4 regions of the Paenibacillus sp. SEL3 genome follow, and region 2 is predicted to be linked to each of the others. Evidence: predicted binding sites of a transcription regulator. Region 2 holds the regulator's gene; each other region holds the start of a gene.
What was found. Region 2 encodes Rex, which represses fermentation and respiration genes when NADH is low (regulators of the CRP and FNR family bind a similar motif). Its sites were predicted from a motif close to TTGTGAAATATTTCACAA; they were not measured.
Positions count from the first base shown of each region.

Region 1: the regulator Rex is predicted to act here: its motif matches at 1,254-1,271, upstream of pflB (formate C-acetyltransferase).
Region 3: the regulator Rex is predicted to act here: its motif matches at 1,757-1,774, upstream of nirB (nitrite reductase large subunit NirB).
Region 4: the regulator Rex is predicted to act here: its motif matches at 1,275-1,292, upstream of ACYCS5_RS19185 (DoxX family membrane protein).

Region 1 is NZ_CM137725.1:230,232-233,451, forward strand. It holds gene pflB (formate C-acetyltransferase) at 1-1,220, opposite strand, end outside; gene adhE (bifunctional acetaldehyde-CoA/alcohol dehydrogenase) at 1,549-3,220, opposite strand, start outside.
Region 2 is NZ_CM137725.1:75,023-78,242, reverse strand. It holds gene dinG (ATP-dependent DNA helicase DinG) at 1-1,317, shown strand, start outside; gene ACYCS5_RS00360 (redox-sensing transcriptional repressor Rex) at 1,361-2,014, shown strand; gene ACYCS5_RS00355 (amidohydrolase) at 2,001-3,220, shown strand, end outside.
Region 3 is NZ_CM137725.1:3,936,028-3,939,247, reverse strand. It holds gene nirB (nitrite reductase large subunit NirB) at 1-1,630, opposite strand, end outside; gene ACYCS5_RS18105 (spore germination protein) at 2,057-3,220, shown strand, end outside.
Region 4 is NZ_CM137725.1:4,164,969-4,168,188, reverse strand. It holds gene ACYCS5_RS19190 (DUF3048 domain-containing protein) at 54-1,148, opposite strand; gene ACYCS5_RS19185 (DoxX family membrane protein) at 1,397-1,915, shown strand; gene ACYCS5_RS19180 (hypothetical protein) at 2,131-3,054, shown strand; gene ACYCS5_RS19175 (dioxygenase family protein) at 3,127-3,220, opposite strand, start outside.

The DNA.
Region 1 (3,220 bases), 160 kb from region 2:
GGACGCATCAGATCGTCATTCTCGTACTGAATGGAGCTAGTTTCAATAGAAACTTTCGCACAATATTTTTTGAAGCCTTCAGGCAATTTTTCCGACCACAGTACAGTCAGGTTCGGTTCCGGTGCAGGTCCCAGATTGTAGAGGGTGTGCAGGAAACGGAAGCTGTTTTTAGTTACCCGAGTTTCTCCAGTTACGGACATACCACCAATGGACTCAGTAACCCAAGTTGGATCTCCACTGAACAGTTCATTATAGTCAGGTGTGCGCAAGAACTTAACAATACGCAATTTCATAACAAAATGATCGACCAGTTCTTGAGCTTGTTCTTCTGTCATTGTACCCTCTTCCATATCACGTTGAGAGTAAATATCAAGGAAGGAAGATACACGTCCTAAGGACATTGCTGCACCATTTTGTTCTTTGATTGCTGCAAGATATCCAAAATATACCCATTGGAAAGCTTCTTTCGCATTGTTAGCAGGTTTTGAAATATCAAAACCGTGCTCAGCAGCCATTTGTTTCAGTTCATTCAAAGCACGAATTTGCTCGGAAATTTCCTCACGCAGACGAATTACGTCTTCTTCCATGGAATCAACTTCAAGGCTTTTCAGTTGCAGCTTTTTATCTTGGATCAAGAAGTCTGCACCGTATAAAGCTACACGACGATAGTCACCGATAATACGACCACGGCCGTATGCATCTGGCAGACCAGTAATGATACCAGCTTTACGAGCTGCTCTCATTTCATCTGTATAAGCGTCAAATACACCTTGGTTGTGAGTTTTACGAATATGAGTGAAGATATCAATGATACTTTCTGGCACTTCAAAACCATAGGCTTTGCAAGCGTCGATCATCATTCGAATTCCGCCAAACGGCTGTAAAGAACGTTTGAATGGAGCATCTGTTTGTACACCGACAATTTGCTCTTTATCCCGGTCTAGATAACCCGGTTTATGTGAAATAATAGTGGATGGCGTATTCACGTCTACATCAAGCACGCCGCCGTTTGCCAACTCTTTTTTGGTAAGATCGGATACAATATCCCACAATGCAGTTGTGTTGGCCGTAGGACCAACCAAAAATTCTTCATTGCCAACATAAGGTAAGATATTGGTTTCAATAAAATCGTTGACGTTGACTTCTTTAGTCCATTTGCCTTTTTTAAAACCTCTCCAGCCAGATTGTTGCTCTTGTAATTCTCTCTCAATCACCGACATGTAAATCCCTCCAAATTGTTTGGTCTTCCGGACTTGTGATTTTTTTCACGATAAAGCTATTTCTTGAGCCCGGCCTGTTCACCGATGCCTTACGCTCAGTGTCGGGACCTTTCTTACACCCTTATTGTAGAATAATGATAGAGTGTAGTATGTGACAAAAATCACAATATGAGTGATTTTTGTCACTTTATTTTCCCTAGCTTCGCGCCTATATCCTTAGCCTTGCCGTTCACCTCCCTTCCCAAACCAACAGGCCCTCTATATAGAGAGCCTGCATCGGTATTGAACGAGAAAATGCTTTTTCACAAGCCTCTTCTTACCTATTATCTTATTGGTCAAAACGTCCGTAGAAGGCATTGCGATAGACATCAGCCAACTCAGTAACCAGTGGCAACTTAGGATTCGCAGTTGTACATTGATCTTCAAATGCGCGGTCAGCCAGATAATCTACACGTGATTCGAAATCTTTCGCATCGAAACCGATTTGTTGGAACGATTCCTCGATACCGAGTGTTTTGTTCATTTTACGGATCGCTTCGATCAAGCTGTTAACCCCTTCTTCGGTGGTGCGTGCAGGCAGTCCCAATATGCGCGCGATTTCTGCATAACGCTCATCCGCAACAAAGTGCGAATATTTAGGGAACGAAGCAAATTTTGTCGGTTTTTTCGCATTATAACGAATAACGTGCGGCATCAAAATGGCATTCGTGCGGCCATGCGCTGTATGGTATTGTCCACCCCATTTATGTGCAAGACTGTGGTTAATGCCCAAGAATGCATTAGCAAACGCCATACCAGCAAGTGTGGAAGCATTATGCATTTTTTCACGAGCCAGCTTATCACCGGTCAGAGCCGATTGTTCTAGGTATTGGAATACCAATTGAATGGCTTTAATTGCCAGACCATCTGTGTAGTCATTAGCCATTACGGACACGTAAGCCTCGATAGCATGTGTCAGAACGTCCATACCTGTGTCCGCTACAGCTGTTTTAGGCAGCGAATATACAAACACTGGGTCAATAATTGCCACATCAGGAGTCAACTCATAGTCAGCCAGTGGGTACTTCGTGTCGCCCAGGTTTTTGTCCGTAATTACTGCGAACGATGTAACTTCGGAACCTGTACCCGATGTTGTAGGGATAGCTACAAATTGTGCTTTTTGGCCCAGACGTGGGTACTTGTAAATCCGTTTACGGATATCCATGAATTTTTGTTTTAAGTTATTGAAATCAGTATCTGGATATTCATAGAACATCCACATGCCTTTAGCGGCATCCATTGGCGAACCGCCGCCCAGTGCGATGATGCAATCCGGTTGGAAACGTCTCATCATTTCAGTACCACGTTCTACCGTAACTGTCGATGGATCTGGCTCTACTTCAGAGAACACTTCGATAGCTACTGGTGTTTGGCGCTGATGCAGATAATGAATAACACGATCTACATATCCCAGTTGTACCATCATAGGGTCTGTGATAATAGCTACACGTGTGATATCAGGCATTTTAGCAAGATACTGTGTCGAATTTTTTTCAAAATAGATTTTGGAAGGTACTTTGAACCATTGCATATTCACCGTCCGTTTCGCCACCCTTTTCACATTAATCAGATTGACTGCCGATACGTTCGACGAAGTCGAGTTACGACCGTACGAACCGCAACCAAGTGTCAACGAAGGAAGATTGGTGTTGTAAATGTCGCCAATCGCACCATGTGTGGAAGGTGCATTTACAATGATACGTCCTGTTTGCAAACGGTTTGCAAACCGAGCGATAACATCCTCATCGTTCGAATGAATAGCGGACGAGTGACCCATGCCCCCGAATTCCACGACTTCAGCAGCGCGTTGAATACCTTGTTCCGCATTTTTTACTTTATAGCAAGCCAATACAGGACTCAATTTTTCCGCAGACAATGGGAATTTTGTTCCTACCCCTTCAATCTCAGCGACCAAAATTTTAGTTCCTGCTGGTACTGTAATACCACTCATTTCAGCAATT
Region 2 (3,220 bases):
GGGCACGAGAAGTCGGCAGATTGGGCCTCAACTATCGACCAGCTGTATCCGCTCGTGTTAGAGGTGAAGGAAACTTGGGACCTGCTAAGCGACAAGCTGTTTGGCATGTTGCCGGAGCGAAGTGATGCGACACCGGGTGAAACAGGACAGTTTTCTTCCCGTCTCAAACCTTCGGCCAAGCCTGCAAAGTGGGATCAGGCGGGAGCTTTGGAAAATCAGCTATATGTAACGATGAGCGAAATTTTGCGCAAGGGCGACAAGCTGATGCTGGACGTCAAGGAAGAACATGACGATTATGCGGCGGATAGCCTTATTACAGATATCACGGGTCTGCTCAAGGATTTGGCGGGGATTCGAGAAAATTTGCGCTTTTTTATCCGACTCGATGATGAAACAACCGTATACTGGCTCGAGGCAAGCGGGCAATTCCGTAGTAAATCATTGCAATTTTATGCGGTACCCGTCGATGTGAGCCGCCAGTTGAAAGAAATGTTTTTTGACAAAAAAAGAAGCATTATTCTGACTTCTGCTACCTTGTCGGTAGATAAGTCGTTTCAGTACATGATCGATCAGCTCGGCTTACAGGAGGCCGCAGATCAAGAGCGGCTGATGACTTCGCAGCTCCCGTCACCCTTTAATTACAGGGATCAGGTGTTGCTGGTTATTCCACGGGATTTCCCAAGTGTGAAGGGCAGTGTAGGAGATGCGCATTTTGTAGATATGCTCGTTAGCTCTCTAGGAGCGACTGCTCAGGCGACACGTGGGAGAATGCTCGTTCTGTTTACGTCCTATCGGATGCTCCGGCAAGTGTATGAGCCGCTCAAAGAGGCCTTAGCATCCAGCGAAATTACTGTGCTGGGACAAGGTGTGGACAGTGGAAGTCGCAGCAAGCTAACCCGCCGGTTTCAGGAAGCGAAAGCTTCTGTATTGCTGGGGACCAGCAGTTTCTGGGAAGGCGTCGATATTCCGGGGAAGGCTCTGACTTGTCTAGCCATTGTTCGCTTGCCGTTTCAACCGCCGAATCACCCGCTGCTGGAGGCAAAAAGCGAACTGCTCCAGCAGCAGAAGAAGAATCCATTTATGAAGCTGTCTGTACCGCAAGCGGTCATTCGCTTCAAACAGGGATTTGGTCGGTTGGTACGTACAGCGAACGACCACGGGGTCGTTATCGTTTATGATACGCGTGTGATTGAATCCTATTACGGAAAGCACTTTTTGTACTCGTTACCGGGACCAAAAATGGAGCATATGCCATCGGAGCAAATGGTGCCCCGCATCGCCGAATGGCTCCAATCCGCCCCGGAGACAGAGGCATAACGGACGGACATAAGTATGTTCGTTACAATTAGGGGGAGCAAGTATGAAATCAGATAAAATTTCAGAGGCTGTCGTACGGAGGTTACCCGTATATTTACGTTATCTGAATGCACTGCACAAACGGGAGGTGGCTACGGTCTCTTCTCAAGAGCTGGGACAGAGGCTAGATTTGAACCCGGCCCAAATCCGTAAAGATCTTGCTTATTTTGGAGATTTTGGTCGGAAGGGTATCGGTTATGATGTTTCTTATCTCATTGAGAAAATACGCCATATCCTGAAAATCGACCAACAAATTAATGTAGTATTGGTCGGAGCGGGTAATCTGGGGCAAGCCCTTTCGAATTATAACGCTTATTTAAAAGACAATATGAAGATTGTGGCGGTATTTGATGCGTTTCCGGATAAGGTAGGAACCAAGATCAATACATTGGTCGTGCAACCGATGGATGAACTGGAAGCGACTGTGAAAGAAAAAAACATTCGAATCGGGATTATTACCGTACCTGATTTTGAAGCACAGCACGTGGCTGATAGGCTTATTGATAGCGGAATTGGAGCGATCCTGAACTTTGCACCGACTACTCTCAAGGCACCAGCCAACATTCGGATTCATGCCACAGACTTTACAACTGATTTGCTTAGCCTCGCTTATTATTTGGAGGACGGAAAGGAAGAAGCACAATATGACAGTGAATAAATGGATGATTAAAAACGGATCTTTTGCCGTAAATGGACCAGAAGCAGGGGTAGTCCATGGTTTTATGATTGTGGAGGATAGTCGTATTACTTATATTGGCGAAACCTTGCCTGCGGGTGAGGAAGAGACGGAAGCGATCGATGGTAAAGGGCTATTGTTTTTACCTGGTCTGATCAATACTCATGGTCATGCGGCGATGTCTCTACTGCGTGGGCATGGAGATGATTTGGCACTTCAAGTATGGCTTCAGGAAAAAATGTGGCCTATGGAAGCCAAGTTTACATCTACAGACGTGTACTGGGGTACGTCCTTGTCTGTGCTGGAAATGCTGAAAGGTGGAACAACAACCTTCCTCGATATGTACGATCATATGGATGAGGTGGCTCGTGTGGCTGAAGAGTCAGGTATTCGTGCAAGTCTGATGCGTGGAGCAATTGGACTATGTTCGGAGGAAGAACAGCGAATCAAGCTGGCAGAGGCCGTGACTTTTGCGCGTAACTGGCACGGTAAAGCAGACGGCCGTATTACAACGATGATGTCACCGCATGCGCCATATACATGTCCACCTGCGTTTATTGAAAAATTCGTACAAGCTGCGCATGATCTGGACTTGCCACTGCATACGCACATGTCTGAGACGATCGCCGAAGTAGAGCAAAACGTACGCGACTACGGTTTGCGTCCGGTTGCACACTTGGATAAGCTTGGCTTTTTCTCCCGTCCTTCGCTTGTTGCCCATGGCGTTCATTTGAACGACGAAGAAATAGCTTTACTGGCAGAACGTGGTGTAGCGGTTTCCCACAATCCTGGCAGCAACTTGAAGCTGGCAAGTGGTGTGGCAAGAGTGCCTGAATTGCTGCGTGCAGGGGTTACGGTTTCTCTCGGAACGGATGGTCCTGCCAGCAATAATAACCTGGATATGTTCGAGGAAATGCGTCTGGCAGCACTTATTCACAAGGGTGTATCCGGTGACCCTACGGCAGTTCCTGCAAGTGAAGCGCTGCGTCTGGCAACAGAATACGGTGCAAAGTCGATTGGTTTAAAAGAAGTAGGAGCGTTGGCAGCAGGCAACAAGGCTGACTTTATCGCGTTGGATCTGAATCAGGCACATTTCTTGCCGCGTACAGATCTTATTTCCCATGCGGTATACTCTGCAAGCGCCAAGGACGTGGCTCATGTGTGGGTAGACGGTCGTCAGGTTGTGAA
Region 3 (3,220 bases), 2.7 Mb from region 2:
CCTCATTTTCATAGGTGTCCGGGTTAATCATTCCCAGATAGTAATTCAGCGCCGGCCGGCATTTGGAGCAACCTTCATCATTATGCCAATCCAGTACATTCATAACTTCACGCGTTGTTGTCAGCCCTTTGGTTTTGATCGCTTCCACAATCTCGTCCCGGCTCAATGTTGTGCAGCTACATATTCCTTGCTTGGCTGACGTCTTGAAGCTGTCTCCAAGAACATATTGTAGAATCTGCTCCACGACCGGCTTACATCCTCCACAAGAACGAGTTGCTCCGGTACATGCTTTAATTTCATCGACTGTAGTCAGCCCATTGTCATTAATTGCATCAACAATGGCCTTTTTAGTAACACCGTTACAGCCACACACAATTTCATCATCGGCCATCGTTTCAGCGGATGATGTTTTCGACCCGTGATTGCTGCATCCAGTACCCATGAGCTGTCCATATATTTCATCTGTCATCAATGTTTGCTGACGCACATATTTTTGCAGGCTAGCAGATTCGCTCACATCGCCAAACAGTACAGTTCCAACAATCTTATTTTCACGAAGCAGCACTTTTTTGTAGGTCCGCTTCCACTCATCTTTTGCAACAATCACCGTATGTTCAGGCTGGGTTATGAATTCGCCAGCTGAGAAAACATCCACCCCTGAAATTTTGAGCTTGGTGGAAACCACCGATCCCATATAACCTTCAGTTTCCGCGCCTGCCAAATGTTTGGCAATGACACTTCCCTGCTCAAACAGCGGAGCTACCAGACCATAACAGATTCCGCGGTGTTCAACACATTCCCCTACAGCATATACATCCGGCACAGAGGTTCTCATCAAATCATCGACTACAATACCACGGTTCGTTTCCATACCACTTTGCACAGCTACCTGAATATTAGGCTTGATCCCAACCGCCATAACGACCAAATCCGCTTCCAGCTCGCTTCCGTCTGAAAACCGCAGTCCTTGTACCCGATCTTGACCGTACACCTCCGAAGTTTGCATTTGCATAGCAAACTTGATTCCCTGGCGTTCTAGTTCTGCTTTTAGCATCGCAGAGGCTTCCCGGTCTAGCTGACGTTCCATCAAATCCTCCATTAAATGAACGACCGTAACATCCATCCCCAGATTGACCAGGCCTTTAGCTGCCTCCAGCCCCAACAGACCTCCACCAATGACAGCGGCCTTTTTATAGGTCTTTGCCGCTTCCAGCATTGCCGAGCAATCGGCGATATCTCGGAAACCAATTACTCCCGGTAATTCTTTACCCGGAATAGGCAGAATAAACGATTGTGAACCAGTAGCCACCAAAGCCACATCGTAATCAATTTCCAGTCCGTCTTCGGTGAGAATCTTCTTGTTCTCACCGTCGATACTTTTCACCATTTTTCCTGTATATAAAGTAATCCCTTGATCCGCATACCATTGCAAATCGTTCAGTATGATATCATCTATTGTTTTACTACCTTCCAACACATAAGAGAGCATGATCCTGTTATAGTTCGGATGCGGCTCACTTCCCAGGACTGTAATTTCATATTTATCTGTTAATTTTAAAATTTGTTCGACCGTATTGATACCAGCCATCCCGTTCCCTATAACCACAAGCTTCTTTTTACTGTTTATCATATACCGGTTCCTCCATTCATTCGACGCTACTTCCTATCCGACGACATCTCTACGTTTCTGACGACATCTCTACGTTTCTAATGAATATTGTTTATGCTTCTATTTTAATACAGCAGATAGAGCTATATGTGATTATAATCACAATGTGGTTCGCATTAAGAATGTTTAGGGATTTCCCTATTCCGTTTCAAGGGGTTTTGCACCATTCCCCACGCTGACTCTCAGTGCTAGATAGCCCTAAAACAAAAACAGAAGTGTTTGGTGTGAGATCTGCCGTAATGATTAGATTTAAAAATAGTGTAGTTGATGATCATTTGCTCTGGTCATCGAACGAATCTTTCCAGTTCATGTGTAAATACAACCTTTATAAGGAATACTTTAGGGACAACTTGTATCTTAGAATTGAATCGTTTGGAGGTGGTCATCTTGTGGTCTAAAATAATTTCTTATATTCCGAGCTGGAGTATACTCTTTCAAGCAGGCCTCGCGTTGATTATTCCTTTAGGGATTTATTATATAAACACCTCGATTTATTCGTTTGTCGGTAGTAAGGGAGCGAAATCCAAACATTCTTCCGGTCGGCCGCTCTCCGATGAAAATAACGAAGGGCACCTTGATCAACAGAATAAACCAAACTCTAAAATTACAGGGAATTACGATTCCGATTTAAATTCGATCCGAGAGTCTATAGGCGGAAATAGTGATGTGCATTTTCGTGAGTTTATGTTGAAAAAATTTCATGCTCGGTCCGTATTAGTCTTCATAGAAGGCATGCAGGATGAAAAGCTTATGAGCAATCAGGTATTGGAGGTCTTGATGTTTGAGGGCCAGCAGGACCAACAGGAACAGCCGGAAAGTATAAGTAGCTCTTTTATAAAAGATAGCTTGATGCCACTTACGCAAATTAGTGAAGTTACCAGTATGGAGGAACTGCACGAGTTCATCCTTTTAGGTCATACTGCCTTATTAATTGAAGGAATGAAGGAAGCACTACTGGTAGGCTCGCCTAATGGCGCCATTCGCTCCGTCAATGAACCAACCTCTGAAGCACTACTTCGGGGTCCCAGAATCGGTTTTACGGAAGTATTAAGTGAAAATACTTCGATGCTTCGACGCCAGGGCTTAAATAAAAGTCTGGAAATGAAGAAATTTCAAGTGGGAAGCCGAATCAAAAAGGATCTGGTTGTCGCCTACATCAAGGATATTGTGAATCCGGATCTTCTTGAAGAAGTAAACCGCAGAATATCAAAAATAGATATGGATTTTTTGGCTGAATCCGGTTATGTAGAGCAACTCATTGAAGACAATTATTTAAGTCCGTTCCAGCAGGTTCACAACACAGAGCGACCCGACCGTGTCATTAATGCATTGCTGGAAGGAAGAATAGCCATTCTTCTGGACGGGACTCCCTTTGCACTTATTGTCCCGGTGACCTTCAGTATGCTGCTTCAATCTCCCGAGGATTATTATGAACGCTGGATTCCAGGTTCACTTTTACGTTTGCTGAGATTTTTTGGAGCTTTCATAGCGCTGATGGGCCCTGCTTTGTATATCTCTTTTATTTCATTTCATCCCGGTTTGATTCCGACC
Region 4 (3,220 bases), 2.5 Mb from region 2:
ACATATAAGCTCATTATCCGACAATTTTTTCCTAAAAAGGTGTAATTCGTCTTCTAATTCACTTCTATGGTTACATGTTCCTTTAGTGGTGTATCTGCAGGCACCACATGTATATAGGATGTACCTGGCGTTAACGGAATTTCAACCCCATTCTTCATAAAACGAATCGCATCACCTGGCGTATGTTGCCACTCAGCCTGTATTAACTGTCCTTGTTGAAACACCATGGCCTCTCCGCTGCCGTCCAGTTCAACACTTAATCTGCCTACATCATCCAACGTTCGATGCCTGGTGCTCATCACAATGACATTGGCTGCTGAGAGCTGTTGGTTATTATTTTGATCCACATGTGACTTTTCGTTCACAAAACGCTTATATTGTTGATCCGCTGGATCATAGGTATAAGATACCCGGTAGCTTTTAAGCAAAAACCGGATTTGTAAAGATGTTGCAGTCTCGTCCACCATAACTGGGGTTTCGCCGGATTTAAGGTAAGTATATACTGGAACGTCCGTATGCGTAGCATACCCTTTACTATCGCTTCCTTTGCGCAGTCTATTCACGTCCGTGTATAGATTATGCGGAGGACGACGATCTTTGCTTCGCCAGAAGTATGCCCCTCCATTTGAAATCTCATCTAAATGTTCCTTCCGCTGCTGCTGTAAAATCGCATAGGCATCTGTGCTTCCCCCTGCGTGTATCGGCAACGCACCATAAGTTTCGCCCAGCTCAATCAAATACGGACGAATGCTACGGACCGGACCAACCTTTACATCTCCGCCATGACTTTGGAAAAAAGCGACCAGACGGGTAATTCCGCCTTCTGCAAGAACTTCATATACCATATCTGCCTGACTAAGTCCTGCCTGCGGACGTGCTGCTGGAGCATTGTTAATCATGACAGCGAGCGGTCGCTCCAAAACTGGCTGCTCCACCGGAAGACCGGTAAGCGGAGCTGTAAATGCCGGAGTAGACTGCTCCTTCGGCGGTTCAAGCGCCTCCTTCTCTGTTTTATGCTTGGTCGGTTGAGGAACGGGTTCAGTATCTCCCGTATTGGACATAGCAGAACAAGACATCAGCGTCATGCATAACAGAGCTGAGGCCATTACACGCAACCAATGATTTCGTTGGGAAATGGGCCCGGACAAGTTCATCCCTCCACTTCGTTATTTTTCTCATTATAAGCTTTATTTCCTGTTTTTGTCTTGATTGAAGCATGACCTCTCTATAGAATACTTATCTGAAGACATTAAAATTTTAAAAATATTCATACTTTGTGATTTTTATCACAAATAACTGTAACTGAACCTACTACAATAAAGGTGTAGCAAAGATGATCATCCCAACAAAATGAAATACAACCAACATTATAGATTAAGAAAGAGGAGTGGTTTGAATGTTTAATAGCTGGTTACGTGAGAACAAAGTCGCAATGTGGTTGCTGACTGTCGTACGGGTTTATCTAGGTTATGAATGGATGACTCACGGACTTGAAAAGCTGACAGGTGGATTCGATGCAGGCGGATTTATCTCGGGGGCCATTGCTAAAACAGGTGGAGACCATCCCGCTGTACAAGGCTGGTGGGGATCGTTCCTCGAAGCCTTTGCCCTGCCGAATGTAGGTTTGTTCAACGTCCTGATCCCGTTGGGTGAGTTCTTGGTCGGGGTTGGCCTGCTTCTCGGTACATTGACTACACTGGCTGCTTTGATGGCCATGGTTATGAACTTCTCGTTCCTGTTCTCGGGTACAGTAAGCACCAATGCAATCTACCTGCTGTTTGAAATCTTCCTCGTAGTTGCTGGCGCAAATGCCGGAAGAATTGGCTTTGACCGTTGGGTACTGCCCTTCCTGCGTGGACTGTTTGGTAAAAATAAAGATACCTTTCCAGCGGACCCTAGTCGAAAAATAGCTTAAACATCCCCCAAATAACCGTTATCCTCCGGGATAATGGTTATTTTTTTGCGCTGTTATGCTCACAAGGAGGATTTTAGCTCCTCCTAACTCGGACTCTTTTATCGGATTCATTATCCTCCCCAAACGTTTACAAGTTGGATACAACATGGAATGCTCACGATACATTTACCCTATACACTACAGTTACATCAAAGAACGTAATGGAGGGTTATATCATGAAAAAAATCACCAAAGCCTATCTCATGCTCGCAGCAGTAACTTTCACAGTGCAGACTATGGGATCGGGATATACGGCATCAGCCAAAGCGGCGACATCTACTACGACATCTCAGACAGAAAGTGTACAACATATCTCCAAAACCTTCGAGCAGCTACTAGGCCAACCCGGCAAGCTATCTCAGGCATTCACTTATTTGCAAAAGCATGTTCAATCCATTCCAGCTTCTCAAGCTACCCTCATGGTGCTTCATCTGGAAAATGCACAGAACCAGCAATTGGATTCCTATGCACAGACCCTATACCCGACCTCTGTTCAAACCAAAATAAATCAAATCTATAAACCCGGTGATTCGTTCACAAATGTAATCAGCCGTACAAGCGATGCGAACCTGAAAAAGTTGCTGACGCAAACAAGAGATGCCGGCTACAAACTTGAAACCGCAGAAGGCATGTATTACCCAATCATCAACTATGAAAAATATAAAGTATTCGGGAAGCACACCACGGCAGATATCCGCAGCTATATTGACATCATGGCGATGGAATCCGGACAGGCGGCTACCAAGGATGCCGCGCTCCGTATCGGCTATCAACAGTTAGCCGGACGAGCGCTGGCACAGGAATTGTTTTTACACCAATATCCACATTCCAATCGTACACAAGCTATAAGAAAATTGCACGATCTGTACTTCTTCTATACTTTCTATGGCACGAACAATACGCCATTATTCGATTATGACACCGGGAAGATTCATCCGAATGCTAAAAAAGGGTATCAATGGGTCGTTCAACGTAATATGGATTCGAAGAGTACCTACATTCAAAAGCTGAAAGCATTTATGACACTGTTGGATCAAAATGGAGATCAACGTACTACGCAGGTATCCACTTGGCTAAAAAAGAACGTGCCATCTAATTAATCGAAGACGCAAAATACACAAAAGAACTTCCATTCCCACACAGCATGTGGATTCGGAAGTTCTTTTTTACATTTACGTATCACTTTCTTGACCAAAAGCCCAACAATTGAGACTCAGCGAGCCAAGGACATACGACTGAAAAAGCTTATGTGCGGAGCGCTCCTGA